Linked DNA regions of Rubripirellula amarantea. The main gene of each other region encodes a partner of the protein of the gene in region 2 in a complex. Links are inferred from orthologs where the notes say so. Each region holds a gene or a part of one and is shown on either strand. Other genes may lie near its edges. The genes, in order: trxA and Pla22_RS00930.

Region 1 (11,225 bases), on a different replicon or contig from region 2:
GCAACATGCTGAAGAGTATCGTTCTTCGGGCATCGGAATCGCCCAGCGAACTACGCACTGGCTGATGAACTCAGCAATGAACGATATGTTGCGTCGTCGCACGTCCAAGACTACGGCTCTTCCGCAAGCCAACCGCAACGTTGCCGCATCGGTGGTGATGATGCTGCGGCCTGACTTGTTCGACAGCGTCGGGGCGCTGAAGTCGTTATGGTTGCATCGACTGCAGTCCAGCACTCACCAAGCCGATCGAGTGCTAGAGGAACTCAAGCAACCTGACATTGAAAAAGCAGTCACGGCCGACGGCATGGATTCGACCAGCGGAAACTTTCTTGATCGTTGGTACTGTTGATCTCTTGTACTTGCGTTCGTCGGTATCTCGATCGTTGATGTTTCTAATCGCTGTTCACTAACCAACGGTGTTTACCATTAGTCGTCGTCGACGATCACTACAAGTCCAAGACCTTCTTCACAGCTTTACGCGACAAAGATACGCGTCAGCGGTAATGTAAAGCGTTTTGAAATCGTGACTGAAACCGCAGTTGCTTGTTCGCTCGCCCGTGATGATACGGCCAAGCAATTGACCGTCCATGTTTAGCACATAGATACCACCCGGTCCGCTGCCAAAGATGATTCCCGATGGATGAATCGCCAATCCATCCGGCAACCCCGGAAACTCCTTCATTGCCTCAGTCGCATTGAACAGCTCGGTTCCTGGCCCCAATGTTTTGTCGTCTTGGATTGGAAACTTCATCCATATTGGTTTGTCAGGATCGCTTTGCGCAACGATCAAGTGCTTCTCGTCGGGTGATAAGCCAACGCCATTGGGGCGTGTGAGTTCTTTGGTGAGCAAATGGAGTTTGCCTTGCGTGTCCCAACGAAACACTCCGCAGAAATCCAGCTCTCGTCTTGGATCCGAGGCACGTTCGGGAAGTCCGTACGGTGGGTCGGTGAAGTAGATATCACCTGACTTCGCAAAAACAAGATCGTTGGGACTGTTAAGCCGACTTCCTTGATAAGCATCGACGATCGTTCGTTTACCGCCTCCCACCGTAAGAACGGACAACCGACGATCGCCGTGCTCGCAAGCGGTCAATCGGCCTTTGGGGTCGATCGCTAGCCCGTTGCTGCCCGGTTCAAGCCCGTAGTAAGAAACGCCGGTGTAACCACTAGGGTTCATGAACAATTCAACGCCTCGTGACTCGGACCAGCGAAAGATGCTGTTGCGAGGAATGTCAGAGAACAGCAGGTAGCCGCCCTGGTCATCGTTCACCCACACGGGCCCTTCGGTCCACGTGAACCCAGCGGCAAGGACTTCGATCTCTGCACCAGCGGGAACCAGTTCGTCGAATTTGGGATCGAGTCGTTCGATCCGCCCTAATACGTCCGGCGTTTGTGAAAACAGCGACGAAGCGAAACAGGACAAAACCAGAAAAGTCGTGACGCGAAACACGAAGCAGCCTCAGGCAAATGCAGGAAGTAAACACGGAAAACTAGGACAGGACCACCACAGCGTAGACGCACGTATCCCGGCCCATTGTAACAACCGCAGCGAAAGCAAGGGCGAGTCGCAGCGGCAGCGCACCGCAAGGATCAGGGCAGCGCTGTCCACAGAGCATCATAGTCAGCACATCCTTAGAAGTGCGTGCAAGAAAGTGCGTCCTTAGTCGGAAGAACTGGGGAGCGGACGCTCGTGGCGGGTGCTGGCTAGTGTCGCGCGATCTGGCAATGCGATCTGGCAATGCGATCTGGCAATGCGTCTGGCACTGCGATCTGGCAATGCGATCTGGCACTGGAGTGTGGCGTTGAGACAGGGACTGTGTTGATCGAATCCATTCTTCTCGATAATGTCAGTGGAAACCGAGATCACCTCGTCCTGCACGAACTATCACCCGAGCCATCACCATTGAATCCAGCGCCCTCTTTGGCCGTTCCTGTTTATTTGACCGGGTACCGAGCCAGCGGCAAAACGTCCGTCGCCAAGCGACTGGGTGAACAACTTGGCGTGCCCGTGATCGATTTGGATGCCGAGATCGTTTCTTCAGCGAAGGCTTCCATTGCCGAAATTTTTTCCCAGTCCGGCGAGGCTGGCTTCCGCGATCTCGAGACCGAGCAGTTGCGACGCTTTGCCGAACGGGTTTCCGGCCGAGAACCTCGGGCGATAATTGTTTCGCTAGGCGGGGGAGCAATCTTGCGAGAGGTCAATCGAGCGGTGATCGCGAAATCGGGCCCCTGTGTTTGGCTGGACGCGGACACTGCCACCATCATTGGCCGACTGCGGAAAGATTCCGCCAGTTCGCATCAGCGTCCTGGCCTGACTGACCTACCGCTCGAACAAGAAGTCGAAAACTTGTTGGCAACCCGTCGCCCACTCTATCAACAGGTTTCACAACTGAGGATTGATACCTCGGACCTGAGCATCGAAGAGATCTGCCGCCAGATCGTCGATTGGCTTGGTCAGAATCACTGCGATTAAGTGATCGCGAAATCGGTCTGTTGCCAAGATAGCGAACCACGGTAACCTATGAGGCCCGTGGTAGGGTGCCCAGATTGGTTGGGCATCGCATTGGTACGGCTACCTTTGACTTTCACCCTGTAGAGAAAAAACGGGGTGTTGATAACGACGTTTAATGGAAGGACGACGCAGTGTTTGTATCAGCATCAACTGAGTGCTGGCCTGATTTGGAACTCACGGAGGCCATCGAGGTCCTGTCGGACCTGGAATTCACGGCTGTTGAAATTGCGATTCATGAATCTGGTAAAGTCAAACCTAGCGAATTGCTGGCTGACTTAGATCGTGCCGTGCAGTTACTTCGCTACACCCACCGACTAGATATCTCGGGCTACAGTGTCGAATTGGAGTCTACCGGCGATCAAATGTACGATGACTTCGCCAGCATCTGTCATTTGGCCAAGACCACCAAGGTCGTCAACATCACGGTCCCATCGGCCGAACATGGCACCCCATTCAACGAAGAGGTCGAGCGACTTCAAAAGCTGGTCGAGATCGGCGAGAAGGAAGGCGTGCGAGTGAGTGTTCGCAGCCAACTTGGCCGCATGAGCGAAGACGTTGATACGTTAATGGTGCTCTGCAACAACGTTGACGGTCTCGGTGTCACGATGGATCCAAGCGTTTACATCACCAGTTCGACCAACAGCAAGAACTTGGACAACATCCTAAAGTTTGTCTGCAACGTTCACCTGCGTGACACTCGGCCGGATGCGTTTCAGGTCAGCGTCGGTCAAGGCGAAGTTGACTACGGCAAAATTGTCACGCAATTATCGCGTGAGAAATACGACCGAGCGATGACGGTTCACATGGTTCCGATGGAAGGCCTAGACCACCGGGTCGAGCTTCGAAAACTGCGACGCTTGCTCGAAACACTGATGTAAGTCGAACCGTCGAGACTTTCTCGCCAGAACCTAATCGTTTCAGATCGCAATCCTTTCAGAACGCAATCTCTGCTGACCGATCGTGGATGACCTTGCCTTCAACGAATCTCTGCCCAACCACTTACCCGAGTGGTTGGGTGACGATGGCAGATCGGCGAACCAACCGAGCTCGCCTGCCTGGCCTCGGCGTTCGTTGCGTTTCAAACCCACATCGCGTGTCGCACGCAGTCGGTTAGCGCCCCAACTCGCCTATGGACGTCATCGCGGACCAGCGCCGCATCACGTCCGCGAAGCAGCCGTCTTAGTCGCGATCTACCGTGATTCCAAATTGGGGTGGACGATCCCACTGACCATGCGTCCGCCAACGCTGTCTCATCATGGGGGACAAATATCGTTGCCGGGTGGACGGATTGAAAAAGGCGAGAGTGTTCTTCAAGCCGCCAAGCGAGAATACGAAGAGGAATTGGGGTTACCGCCCGAGATGATTTCGATCTGTGGGAATCTGACGCCTCAATATGTGTACGCCAGCAACCACCGCGTGTCATCGATTGTTGCCGTCATCCAACCGCCGCCTCACCCATGGCAGCCCGATCCGGCGGAAGTCGCAGACGTGGTTTTGCTACCCTTGGCTCATTTGCTAAGACGTCACCCGTTGTCTCGAAAACTGGTTTCGCGGCGGATACAGCCGGTATTGAGCAATCTAGAAGATACCGGGGCACCACGCGAATTTACGTTTTTCGCGCCTGCCTATTTGATTTCTCAACGAAGCGGTGAAAATGCTGCTGAATCTCCCAGTGGTGTAAACCACGAAATATGGGGAGCCACGGCAATCATCTTGGACGAACTGGCCCGCCGAATCAGGCTAGGTTTGGAACGGATGTTGCATTAAAGCTTTGAATTGTTCCGGGCTGCCAAAATTGGAAAGCTTGTTTACAATTCTCATTGCGGTGCGTGGTCACCCGTCCCCAGCAGTGTCTCCATTGCCCATAACACAACCATTTTGAAGGAAACGAACATGGCCTCCGACGCCGTTAAAGAATTCACTGACGACAACTTTGACTCGGAAGTTCTGCAGTCCGACGCGCCTGTGCTCGTCGATTTCTGGGCTCCCTGGTGCGGTCCCTGCCGTCAAATCGCTCCGATGATCGACGAACTTGCCTCGGAAAATCCGGGCGTCAAGATTGGCAAGATCAACATCGACGACAATCCTGGCATTGCTCAAAAGTTTGGCATCAGCAGCATTCCTACGCTGCTTGTCTTCAAGGGTGGCGAAGTATCTGAAAGCTTCGTGGGAGTTCGTCCGAAGTCGGCGCTTCAAGAAGCGCTTGACTCGTCGATTGCTTAATCGCTTCTTCGTTCACGAGTCGCTTGGCAATCGCCATTCACTCTTCGCTAGCCACTAGTCAAACGATCAAAATTTTCAACGCTGACCTGAATACCCAGGTCGGCGTTTTTTATTGACTTGTCGGAAACAACTAAGATCTCATTCGGTCCGTCTCGGTGCGTCTAGCCAGGGACGTTTGTCTATTGCCGAATTTCGATGTTGAAGTCGTCGAAGTAGATCGTTTCGTCTTTTGAGGCAGCCCAGGCCGATGTGCTGCCACCAAAGAACGTGGTGAAGTAGAACATGTCGATCTTGAGGTCGTCCGTGTATCGAAACTCAATCCCTCGTTCGGCCAACATTCGTTTTCCGTCTAACCACCCCAGGATGATGCCGTTGGCACGACCGACGTCGTTGAGCTTGACCAAACTGGTAATTCGGTACCACTTTCCCGCCACGATCTCGATGTCCTCGTCATCCTGGTCTCTCCAATACAACTTGTCCTCTTGCTTGCCGTCAAGTTTGGATCCTGAAGTGGGATGCTTCACGTATTGCATCAACTTAGCGCTATGTTGAACCGGATCCCCAGGCGTTCCGCTTAGATCTGTTCGCCACATCATTCGCGCCGCCCAACCGTTGTACCCATCGGCGGGTTTCGAACCCGAAGGTGCAGTACCGCCAGCGAGGCCGGGTAATTTTCCGCCGCGAACAAAATCAAAACCCTCACCGAACTTAACTCGATAGCGAAGGCGAACCATCGTTGCCGGTTGATCCCAACGCATTTGCCACTGAGCGCCACCTTGTTTAGGGCCTACACTGCCGGCCGGAAAATCAATCGACAGTGCTTTGCCACGACCGCGAAATGCTTCCTCGGGTCCGACAATGTTCACCCACCCTTCGCGAATGCCATCTTCCCAAATCGGTTCGTTCCAATCGGCGTCTAAATCGTCACGCGTGTAGCTTTGTTCTTCGTCGTACTTGCTAAAGTTCAAGTCGAAGATCTCCTGAGCACTGGCGGAACTCGACATGCAAAGAAGCATCGCTGCCAAGCAAGTGCAGCGAATTGCATTGCGAGCGATCGACGGAAGCTGATCACGAATCGAGCGTGGATTGGGATAGCTCGAAGCAGGGGCCAGGTTGGCAACCAGGTGATGCCGTGGAGTGATCTGTTGCATGGGGAGGCTCTGGGTCTTGTAACGACGTGGACGCGATCAGACAGCAAGGCAACCGATCCGTCCTGGCAAGACCTCACCAATCATCCAATGTTTCAGTTCTGGACCCTCATAAGTTACGAACATGGGAAAGATAGGCAACCTGTTGCTTTCCAATTGCCTGTCTTTTTCCTGCGTTTTGATGATGAAGCGGGCTAAGCTTCGGTGCGCCATCATTTCTACCTCTCAGGCACTAAGGCAGTGGAAAAGGCTTTCATGTAGAATCTAATGACCCGTATTTCGTCACTAAGAATGTGTCTCTATCGACGTTGAATATCATGCTCATCAGGCTGCGAAATATCGCCCGCCCCAAGATTTCGCTTAGCTTTTTGGCTGTCAGTTGCATCGCTTTCACTGCCAACGTGTCAAATTCCGGTGCGACCGGGGCTGGCGAGATTGACTTTGCCCGCGACATTCGCCCCATCTTGGCGGATGCCTGCTACCACTGCCATGGACCCGACGAAGCGAAGCGGGAAGCGGAGCTGCGACTGGATTCCTTCGACGCGGCGACGGCAGACCTGGGTGGTCATGCTGCAATCGTTCCTCGCGATTCCCACGCCAGCGAGATGCTTGCTCGCATGAGGTCCGATGACGAGGACCTTCGAATGCCTCCGCCGGAATCTGGTAAGTCCCTTTCCCCAAATGATGTAGAAACAATCAGCAAATGGATCGACGAGGGCGCTGTCTATTCCGAACACTGGGCCTTCTCGCCGCCAACTCAACCTGAACTGCCCAAAGTGAGCGAAGGCGCTGAACCATCGCCGACAAAACTCACCGAGATCGATCACTTCATACGAGCTCGACTTGAACATCAAGGACTCGAGCCCAGCCCGATGGCAAATCGCCGGACTTTGATTCGCCGCTTATCACTGGACTTGATTGGACTGCCCCCGACGCCCGAGCAAGTTGACACATTCTTAAAAGACGATTCTGACAACGCCTATGAAAGACTCATCGACCGCTTGCTCGCGTCGAAGCACTATGGCGAGCGTTGGGGACGACTTTGGCTCGACGCGGCTCGCTATGCCGATAGCGATGGATTCGAGAAAGACAAACCTCGATTTGTCCATTTCTATCGCGACTGGGTAGTCAACGCTCTTAACGACGATATGCCTTACGATCAGTTTGTGATCGAACAAATAGCGGGCGATTTGCTTGATGATCCGACTCAGGATCAACTCGTTGCCACGGGGTTTCTGCGCAACTCGATGATCAACGAAGAAGGCGGCGCAGATCCTGAACAATTCCGCATGGAAGCTCTGTATGATCGAATGGACGCTATCGGGAAATCGGTTTTGGGTTTGACGATTCAATGCGCCCAATGTCACACCCACAAGTACGACCCGATCTCTCACACTGAATATTATTCGATGCTTTCGTTCTTGAATGATTGCGACGAAGCCTGCATTACGGTTTACACCCCGGAAGAGAACGAGCAACGCCAACGCGTGCACGAAGAACTCGTTGCGATTCGCAAAGAGCTACGTCAAGAACACTTGGAAGTAGTCGACGCGTTCCAAGCTTGGCTCGACGAACAAGAACTTGCATCGGAAACAATTTCCGAAAGGCAAACTTGGACCCCGCTTGAGTTCGACTTTCTGGAAAACACCATTGGCGGCCAGAAGTTCTTTCGCAAACCCGACGGGAGCTATCGTGGCGAAGGGTACGCTCCGACGTTGGCCAATCCGCAAGGCGACGCGATCGTTCACCTACCAACGGTTTCGGCGATGCGTCTTGAATTGCTTAACGATGACAATCTTCCCCATTCCGGTCCCGGTCGCAGCGTTGACGGCACCTGGGCGTTGACGGACATCAATGTTTTCTATTCTCACAACGAAGGTAAGGACTGGAAGAAAGCGAAATTGATCGCGGCCGACGCGACGATCCATCCTCCTCGACAACGGCTTGACCCACGTTACTTTGCGAAACAGCCGAATCCCAAACGAGTTACCGGTGGTGTCGGATACGCCATTGATGGGGACGACAACACGGCCTGGACAGGATCATTGGGGCCTGGGCGTCGCAATGACCCACAAACGGGTTGGTTCAAGTTCTCGCAACCGATCGCTTCACAAAACGGCAAACCGATTTTGCTACGCGTGGAACTGAGGCAACGGCACGGCGGGTGGAACAGCGATGACAACCAAAACTTCAATATCGGATGTTTTCGCGTCAGTGTGACCGAGGGTGACTACGCCGTCGATTCGCTGCCGCCAAAACTACGGTCTGCGGTTGAACAAGATCGGTTGTCGACCGACCAACGTGATGCATTGTTCGATCATTTTGTGGCGCAACCAACCTCACTTCGTTCTTGGCAGAAGCGGATGGAAGACGCCTGGGAAATCTACCCCAGCGGAACCTCGCAACTTGTGCTCAAAGCTCGCGACGAAGCGCGGCAAACGCATCGACTCGAGCGAGGTGATTTCTTGAGCCCTCGTGAATCAGTGGATCCGGCAGTACCTCAGTTCCTGCACGCCATTAATGATCGAGACGCCGACGGCAAACTCGATCGTCTTGACTTCGCCCACTGGATGGTTGACAAGAAAAGTCCCACGACCGCGCGATCGATCGTCAATCGAATCTGGCAGGCGTATTTCGCGAACGGCATCACTCTCACTTCGGACGACTTGGGACTTCAGGGCGAACCTCCTACGCACCCAGACTTGTTGGATTGGCTGGCGGTTGACCTGATGGCGAGTGGTTGGAAGTTGAAGTCGCTGCATCGACGCATTGTGATGTCAGCGACCTATCGCCAATCATCTGACTTCAACGAAGATCTACTTCAACGCGATCCACAGAACCGCTATTTAGCACGATCCCCTCGTATTCGAGTACCGGCCGAAACAGTTCGAGACATCGCGTTATCGGCCAGCGGTCTGCTTAATCCTCAGATCGGTGGTCTCCCGGTTTATCCGCCTGCACCCGACTTTTTGTTCGAGCCGCCGGCCAGCTACGGACCTAAGACTTGGAACGACGAGTTGGACGAACAAAAGTATCGACGAGCTTTTTACACGTTCCGATTCCGCTCCGTGCCTTATCCGGCATTTCAAGCGTTCGACGCTCCCACGGGAGAAGTATCATGCGTTCGACGAAGCCAATCCAACACGCCGCTACAGGCCCTCGTGACGCTCAACGAACCGCTTTACCTTGAATGTGCTCAACACTTGGCGATCGAGGTTTTGTCGGCAGACATGCAAAGCGATGTCGAACGATTCGAGTTGCTTTATCAGCGATGCCTTTCACGCTATCCGGATGATCGCGAGATTGAGGTGATGCAGCGAATGCTTGATCAACAGCAAGAACGAATGAAGGAAGATCAAGATCTTGCCAAGTCGTTGGTGGGCGACCCGACGATCGCCTCCGATTCCGATTCGATCGCTCAACAGGCGGCCTGGACGGCGATCTGCCGTGTGGTACTCAATCTTGACGAAGCAATCACCAAAGAATAATCCAACTGCGTTTTGCATTTCACCTTTCGAGGTTAACTGAACTTTGCCAATGAACAATTCATCCGATCCTGTTGCACGTCGCTGGTTCTTGAGTCAATGCGGACTGGGCGTCGGCGCAGCCGCTCTTTCGTCACTCCTTAGTGAGGAGGCGTCTGGCAATTCAAACGTCAGCGATCCTATGGCAGTGCGTCCGCCGCATTTTCCTGCCAAGGTAAAGAACGTGATTTGCCTTTTCATGGCGGGCGCACCCAGCCACTTGGACTTGTTCGACTATAAACCCAAGCTTGCGGAGTTTGATGGGACGCTACCACCCCCGGAATTGCTCGAAGGTTATCGTGCCGCCTTCATTGACCCCAGCAGCAAGTTGTTGGGCCCCAAATTCAAGTTCGCTAAACATGGCCAGTGCGGCGCCGAGATAAGTGAACTGTTGCCTCATACAGCGAGCATTGCCGACGAGCTTACGATTATCAAGTCGATGAAGACTGACGCGTTTAACCATGCGCCGGCTCAATTGATGATGAACACCGGCAGCCAATTGTTCGGCAAGCCAAGCATGGGCGCATGGTCGTTGTACGGACTAGGAAACGAGTCGAAAGACTTGCCCGGTTTTGTCGTTTTCAGCAGTGGCAAGAAAGGCCCAAGCGGAGGCAGTTCGTGCTGGGGAAGCGGTTTCTTGCCCTCGGTCTACCAGGGCGTTCAGTTTCGCAGCGGAAGCGAGCCGGTGCTTTATCTTTCGGACCCGCCGGGTGTGGATCGTAAACTGCAGCGGGATTCGCTTGATGCGATCAACGAACTTAATCGAATTCACTTAGCCAAAACGCTCGATCCGGAAATCGCAACCAGGATCAATTCATTTGAAATGGCTTATCGGATGCAAGCGACGGCTCCTGAAGTGATGGACCTCAATAACGAGACTGCTGAAACTTTGCGATCTTATGGTGCTGAACCCGGCAAGTCATCGTTCGCGAACGATTGCTTGCTGGCCCGACGTCTGGTGGAACGCGGTGTTCGATTCGTGCAACTTTATCACGAAGCCTGGGACCAACACGGTGCCTTGGTTAGTGGGTTAAAGACGAACTGCCAAGACACTGATCAGGCCTGTGCGGCTTTGGTAAAGGACTTGGGCGATCGTGGGCTGCTGGACGAGACGCTCGTAATCTGGGGCGGTGAATTTGGTCGGACTCCGATGACTCAAGGCGAAGGAGGCGACGGACGAGATCACCACCCCAACGCGTTTACCATGTGGATGGCTGGGGGAGGACTCAAGAAGGGAATGACTTACGGTGAGACCGACGAACTTGGATTCAATGTCGTCGACGGGGGCGTTCACGTACGCGACTTGCACGCCACAATCTTGCACTTGTTGGGCCTCGACCACATGAAGCTTTCCTATCGTGTGCAAGGTCTCGACCAACGTCTCACCGGCGTCGAAGAAGCGCACGTGGTGAAAGAAATCCTCGCGTAACGGTTGATAGGCTTTCGCCTTCGCTACCGCGCTGATTGGATCAAGCATGCGTGTTCAGTTCGATTCCCATCGGACGGCCAACAACCTAGCCAAGCTCAAGAAACCGATTCCGCAGATCATCAGCACAATCATTTGCGGTGCGAGCGACCCGATGGGTAGGTCTCGCCAAAAGACTTTGTCGTACCCATCCAAAGCCCAAGCGTTAAATGTCCATTGGCCAAAGCCGCGAAGTCGCTCGCTCATCACGTAGCGTGGCACCATGGAACCGCCAAGCGCGCTCATGGTCAAGATCAAGATCACCGATAACCCGTTGAGTTGGCCTCGGGATTTACAAAGCGTAGCCAATAGCAGTCCAAACGCTGATGCCGCAGCGGAAGTTACGATTGTCA
Region 2 (4,623 bases):
GCACGACGGCCAACGAATAGAAGACAAAGATACCGATCACCACGTAAAATGCGACGGGATTACCCTTATCCATCGCCTTTTCGTACATGGCCACACCCGCTGCGGCAACAGCCCCCAGAACGGCCAACCCCATCATGATGTTCCATCCCCACAAACGTGCCCCCGTCGGTTTGTCATCACCGAGAATACGATGACTATTCATCATCAAGAAGAACGTGAAGTAGGCAATCGGAAGCAGCATCACCGCGAACGTACTGGCAAAAATCGCAAGCCAAAACCGCGTCGCATCGTCAGTCCAGAGCCATACCCAACTTGCTCCGGACAAACCCGCCACCAATACCCCAGCGACAAAGATGCCCTGGCTATCAGGCTTTCCGAACAGCTCACGAAAAGCGTATCCGTTGATTAGCATCAGGATGATGATGGTCGAGAATCCCATCCCAAACACACCCAACCCGAAAACCAACTTCGCTTTGCCTTCGCCCAACAACGGCGAAAGAGTCTGCGAGAGCTGAAAGGCATCTCGCTTAACCAGAGCAGCGGCAACTCGCTTCTCGGCTTCCGGAAGAGCAGCCATCATCTCTAGCTTTTGCGTTTCATCCGTCGCTGCACTCGCTTCACCAAGTTCGGCATCAACGCGAGCGAGAAGATTCGACTTCACTCCTTCATAGATGGGCGATTCCTGCATTTCAACAAGACTGGTTGAAGCCAACTGGTCATCAATGTTGTTGTGAAACGAAGCCGCAGCCGCGATCACGACGCAACTGGTGACCAACACAAACGGAATCGCCATCCCGGTCGACAAGTCGAACCGGGCTAAACCGCGAAACGGTCGGTCCCAACCTCGAGCCAGCATTGAATAAGGCAACAGGAACGTCATGTTGATCCCTACCGCCGTGGCGATCGCGGCAATCATGACCGAACGCTGAGTGCCCATCAATTTCCCCGTCCAGAATTCCTGGCCGGTGGGGGATAAACCATCGACCAATCCACGCAGGTCACCCGCCGGTTTTGCAAATTGACTGAAATCAGGAATCATTCCGGCAAATACCGCCCCGACGTCGATTTGCCCCTTGCCGAACAACAAAATGGCAACGCCGAAGAAGCAGATCACCACCATGCCGATAAGAGCTTTCAAGAACAAGTCGAAAAACTTGGCGGCCTTACCTTGGCGGGTGTTGAGCAGGACGACGAACCCAGCCGCTACCAACAAAGTGATGGTGACGATCCATTTTGTTGTCGCATCGCCCCCCAATCCAGCACCGCCACCGAGTGTCGACAAGTTCTTGTCCAGCGAGTCGTAACACAGACTGAACTGCGGCATGCAGAAAATCATGTTGGCCATGATGGTCGCGACCAGCCATCCCCATCCGAGTGCTGGATTGATTTCGCGATTGATGGCCTCGAAGGGGCGACGACCGGTGGACAGCGTGACGTAGCTGATCGCCGAAAGCATCACGACCCCTAAAACGATGGCTACGATTTGCAGCCACAACATGCTGGTACCACCCAACACGCCCAGGAACAACGAACCGGCTAGTGAACCACCGCCGAGCGTGATTGCGCTCTGCAGCCAGCCTGGTCCTGATAGACGCACGTACGTGCCCAGCACCTTGCCGTTGGCTTGAGCATCGCGAAGCAACTTGCGGTCGGCTTCGACCTTAGGATTGACGGCAACAGTGGATTCAGCAGGGCTCGGGTGAGGCATATTCGCGTCCGGGTGCGAAGGTGGGAATTCGTAACGGCCAACATCATAGCTGAACGCGAACCATGCCGTAGGCCGGAACTAACGAAACGTTGTTACGGCATTTTCGCTACGGCATTTTCCCCAGACGCGGTGACCAATTAGCACCGACGGATGCCTTTCTATTGCTGACTATTCTTGTTCCGCCAAGTAGCGTTCGGCGTCCAAGGCTGCCATGCAACCGGTTCCAGCCGAAGTGATCGCTTGGCGATAGTAATCATCCGCAACATCGCCAGCGGCAAAGACGCCCTCGACGTTGGTATTGGTGCGGAAAGGCTTCGTCCATTTGATGTAACCCGACTCGTTCATATCAATGGCACCGCCCAAGAACGCAGTGTTGGGCGTATGACCAATGGCAACGAACATGCCGCCCACCGCGAGGTCGCGAGTACCATCGTCAACGGTGCTCTTGAGCTTCAACCCGGTGACTAGTTTCCCATCACCGACCACTTCATCGACCACATGGTTCCAAATGATCTCGATCTTGGGGTGATTGAGCGCGCGATCTTGCATCACCTTGCTGGCTCGCATTTCATGACGGCGAACGACCATGTAAATGGTTGCGGCATCCTTCAAGTTGGCCAAATAGGTTGCTTCTTCGACTGCCGAGTCGCCTGCACCAATCACGGCCAACGGCTTGGCTCGGTAGGTGGGCAAGGCTCCGTCACAAACCGCACAGGCACTGACACCCTTGTTCTTGTATTCCTCTTCGGAAGGCAGACCAAGGTAATTTGCGCGAGCGCCCGTTGCGATGATCACGGTGCGAGCCTTGATGGCGTCACCCGAGGCAGGTTTGAGCGTATGAACGCCACTCATCGAGAAATCAACGCTTTCGATGTCGTCGCTGACCACGCGGGTGCCAAAGTTAAGTGCCTGTTGCTTCATCAGCTCCATTAACTCAACGCCCTGAACGGCGTAGTGTGGTTGTCCGTCGCGGACGTGACCTTCAGGCGCAGGCGGCAGATTGTAATGGCGAGACTTGTCGACGGCTGATTCCACGAATGCTCGGATATTCCCAGCAGGGAAGCCAGCGAAGTTTTCGACTTCCGTGGTGTAGGCCAATTGCCCCAGCGGAATCATTTCAGGCTTGTAAGTTCCCTCGTAAAGCACGGGATCCAAGTTGGCTCGTGCGGCGTAGATGGCGGCTGACCATCCGGCGGGACCACTTCCGATGATGACCGTTTTTTCTATTTGTTCCGACACAGGCGGAAAGCTCCTTCGTTAGACTGATGATTCGAGTTGAAGGCAGTATACGAACCTGGCCACGATTGACGTAGACCACAGCCGCCTTTGGAAATCGCACTAAATATTGTCGAAACCGAACAAAATTCATGACAACACTGCTGATCGCTGCCCTCACGATGGCTGGCTATTTCGTCGCCTATCACACTTATGGAAAATGGCTGGCCCGCACGATCTTCCGCCTTGATTCCGAACGTGTTACCCCAGCGGTGGAACTGAGCGATGACTGCGATTTTGTGCCTACCGATCGCAGCGTGTTATTTGGGCACCATTTCACGTCAATCGCTGGGACGGGGCCAATTGTCGGCCCCGCAATCGCCGTGATGTGGGGATGGCTACCAGCGCTGGTGTGGGTGCTTTTGGGCTCGGTTTTCGTCGGAGCGGTTCACGATTTCGGAGCGTTGGTCGTTTCCATGCGCAGCCGCGGCCAAACCGTGGGCGACGTTGCCGGTCGGGTACTCAACCGACGAGTCCGGCTGTTGTTTCTTTTGATCCTGTTCATGGCGTTGACCATTGTGCTGGCGATTTTCGGCCTCGTGATTGCTGCGGTCTTCAAGCAATACCCATCGTCAATCATCCCCTGCTTAGTTCAGATTCCAATCGCGGTCGCGATTGGTTCGTGGCTGCATCGAAAAGGTGCCGGGTTGTTGATCCCATCGCTGCTGGCGTTGGCGACGATGTACGTGACGCTGATCTTTGGCAACTCGGGTTTCCTGGGAACGCTCAACGAATGGATGGCGAGCTGGTCGATTCTGACGTGGGTGTTGATCTTGTTGGCCTATTCGTACGTCGCATCCGTGCTTCCCGTGTGGCTGCTGTTGCAACCCCGTGACTACATCAATTCGCTGCAGTTAATCACGGCGTTGGGCTTGGTGGTCATTGGATTGGTTGTCGCTGGTTTGGTCGGTGGGCTCGCCCCAAGCGGCGAACGCGTCCCGCTCGAAATCGTTGCTCCGATGGTTCGTTGGGCTCCCGAGGGCGCACCGCCAGTGCTTCCGTTCTTGTTCATCACCATTGCCTGTGGTGCCTGCAGCGGTTTTCATTGCCTTGTTTCGTCGGGAACCTCGAGCAAGCAAATTCGCACGGAAACCGACGCTCAGTTCGTTGGCTATGGATCAATGTTGACGGAAGGTTTTTTGGCAACGCTTGTGATCTTGGCGTGCGTGGCCGGACTCGGGCTAGGATCGCTTGATTCAGCAGGCGACGTGGTGTTCGGAAAAGAAGCGTTTGATGCTCGTTACGCAACGTGGGCATCAGCTAGTGGGCTGGGTGCAAAAGTCGGTGCGTTTGTCGACGGCTCGGCAAATTTCTTGAAGGCGATTTCGATTCCTGCTGAGATTGCCATCGCGATCATGGGCGTCCTGGTTGCCTCCTTCGCTGGCACGACCCTTGATACCGCTTGCCGACTGCAACGCTACGTTGTCCAGGAACTTGCCGCCACATTTGCGGGAGGAAAAGAAGCATCCGACGTTCACGTGTCGTCAAATCCGATCACATGGCTAACCAATAAACACGGCGCTACGATTTTTGCAGTGCTATTGGCGCTGGTGATTGCGGCCCTACCAGCTTCCAACACACCCGTTACGTTGTCGGATGCAATCGCGGGAAACATTTCACCAGAATTGAATCCGGGCGAA

Evidence for each region.
Region 1: the proteins of Pla22_RS00930 (region 2) and trxA are in contact, whole or in part, in a crystal structure (PDB 1F6M), measured with the Escherichia coli proteins. The link is inferred for Rubripirellula amarantea from one-to-one orthologs.

The regions. Positions count from the first base shown.
Region 1 is NZ_SJPI01000002.1:1,532,718-1,543,942, forward strand. What follows is about bases 3,140-6,070. They hold trxA (thioredoxin), read left to right. Parts: upstream 3,140-4,405; coding sequence 4,406-4,735; downstream 4,736-6,070. Other genes in these bases: Pla22_RS19190 (sugar phosphate isomerase/epimerase family protein), read left to right, coding at 3,140-3,390; Pla22_RS19195 (NUDIX hydrolase), read left to right, coding at 3,473-4,279; Pla22_RS19205 (polysaccharide lyase), read right to left, coding at 4,915-5,886. Outside these bases: Pla22_RS19175 (hypothetical protein), read left to right, coding at 1-349; Pla22_RS19180 (SMP-30/gluconolactonase/LRE family protein), read right to left, coding at 467-1,450; Pla22_RS19185 (shikimate kinase), read left to right, coding at 1,739-2,473; more of Pla22_RS19190, read left to right, coding at 2,644-3,139; Pla22_RS19210 (PSD1 and planctomycete cytochrome C domain-containing protein), read left to right, coding at 6,201-9,371; Pla22_RS19215 (DUF1501 domain-containing protein), read left to right, coding at 9,421-10,836; Pla22_RS19220 (ABC transporter permease), read right to left, coding at 10,891-11,225. UniProt on the Escherichia coli protein: Participates in various redox reactions through the reversible oxidation of its active center dithiol to a disulfide and catalyzes dithiol-disulfide exchange reactions.
Region 2 is NZ_SJPI01000001.1:234,323-238,945, forward strand. Bases 913-3,903 are described here. They hold Pla22_RS00930 (NAD(P)/FAD-dependent oxidoreductase), read right to left. Parts: upstream 2,948-3,903; coding sequence 1,877-2,947; downstream 913-1,876. Other genes in these bases: Pla22_RS00925 (divalent metal cation transporter), read right to left, coding at 913-1,708; Pla22_RS00935 (carbon starvation CstA family protein), read left to right, coding at 3,076-3,903. In the rest of the region: more of Pla22_RS00925, read right to left, coding at 1-912; more of Pla22_RS00935, read left to right, coding at 3,904-4,623.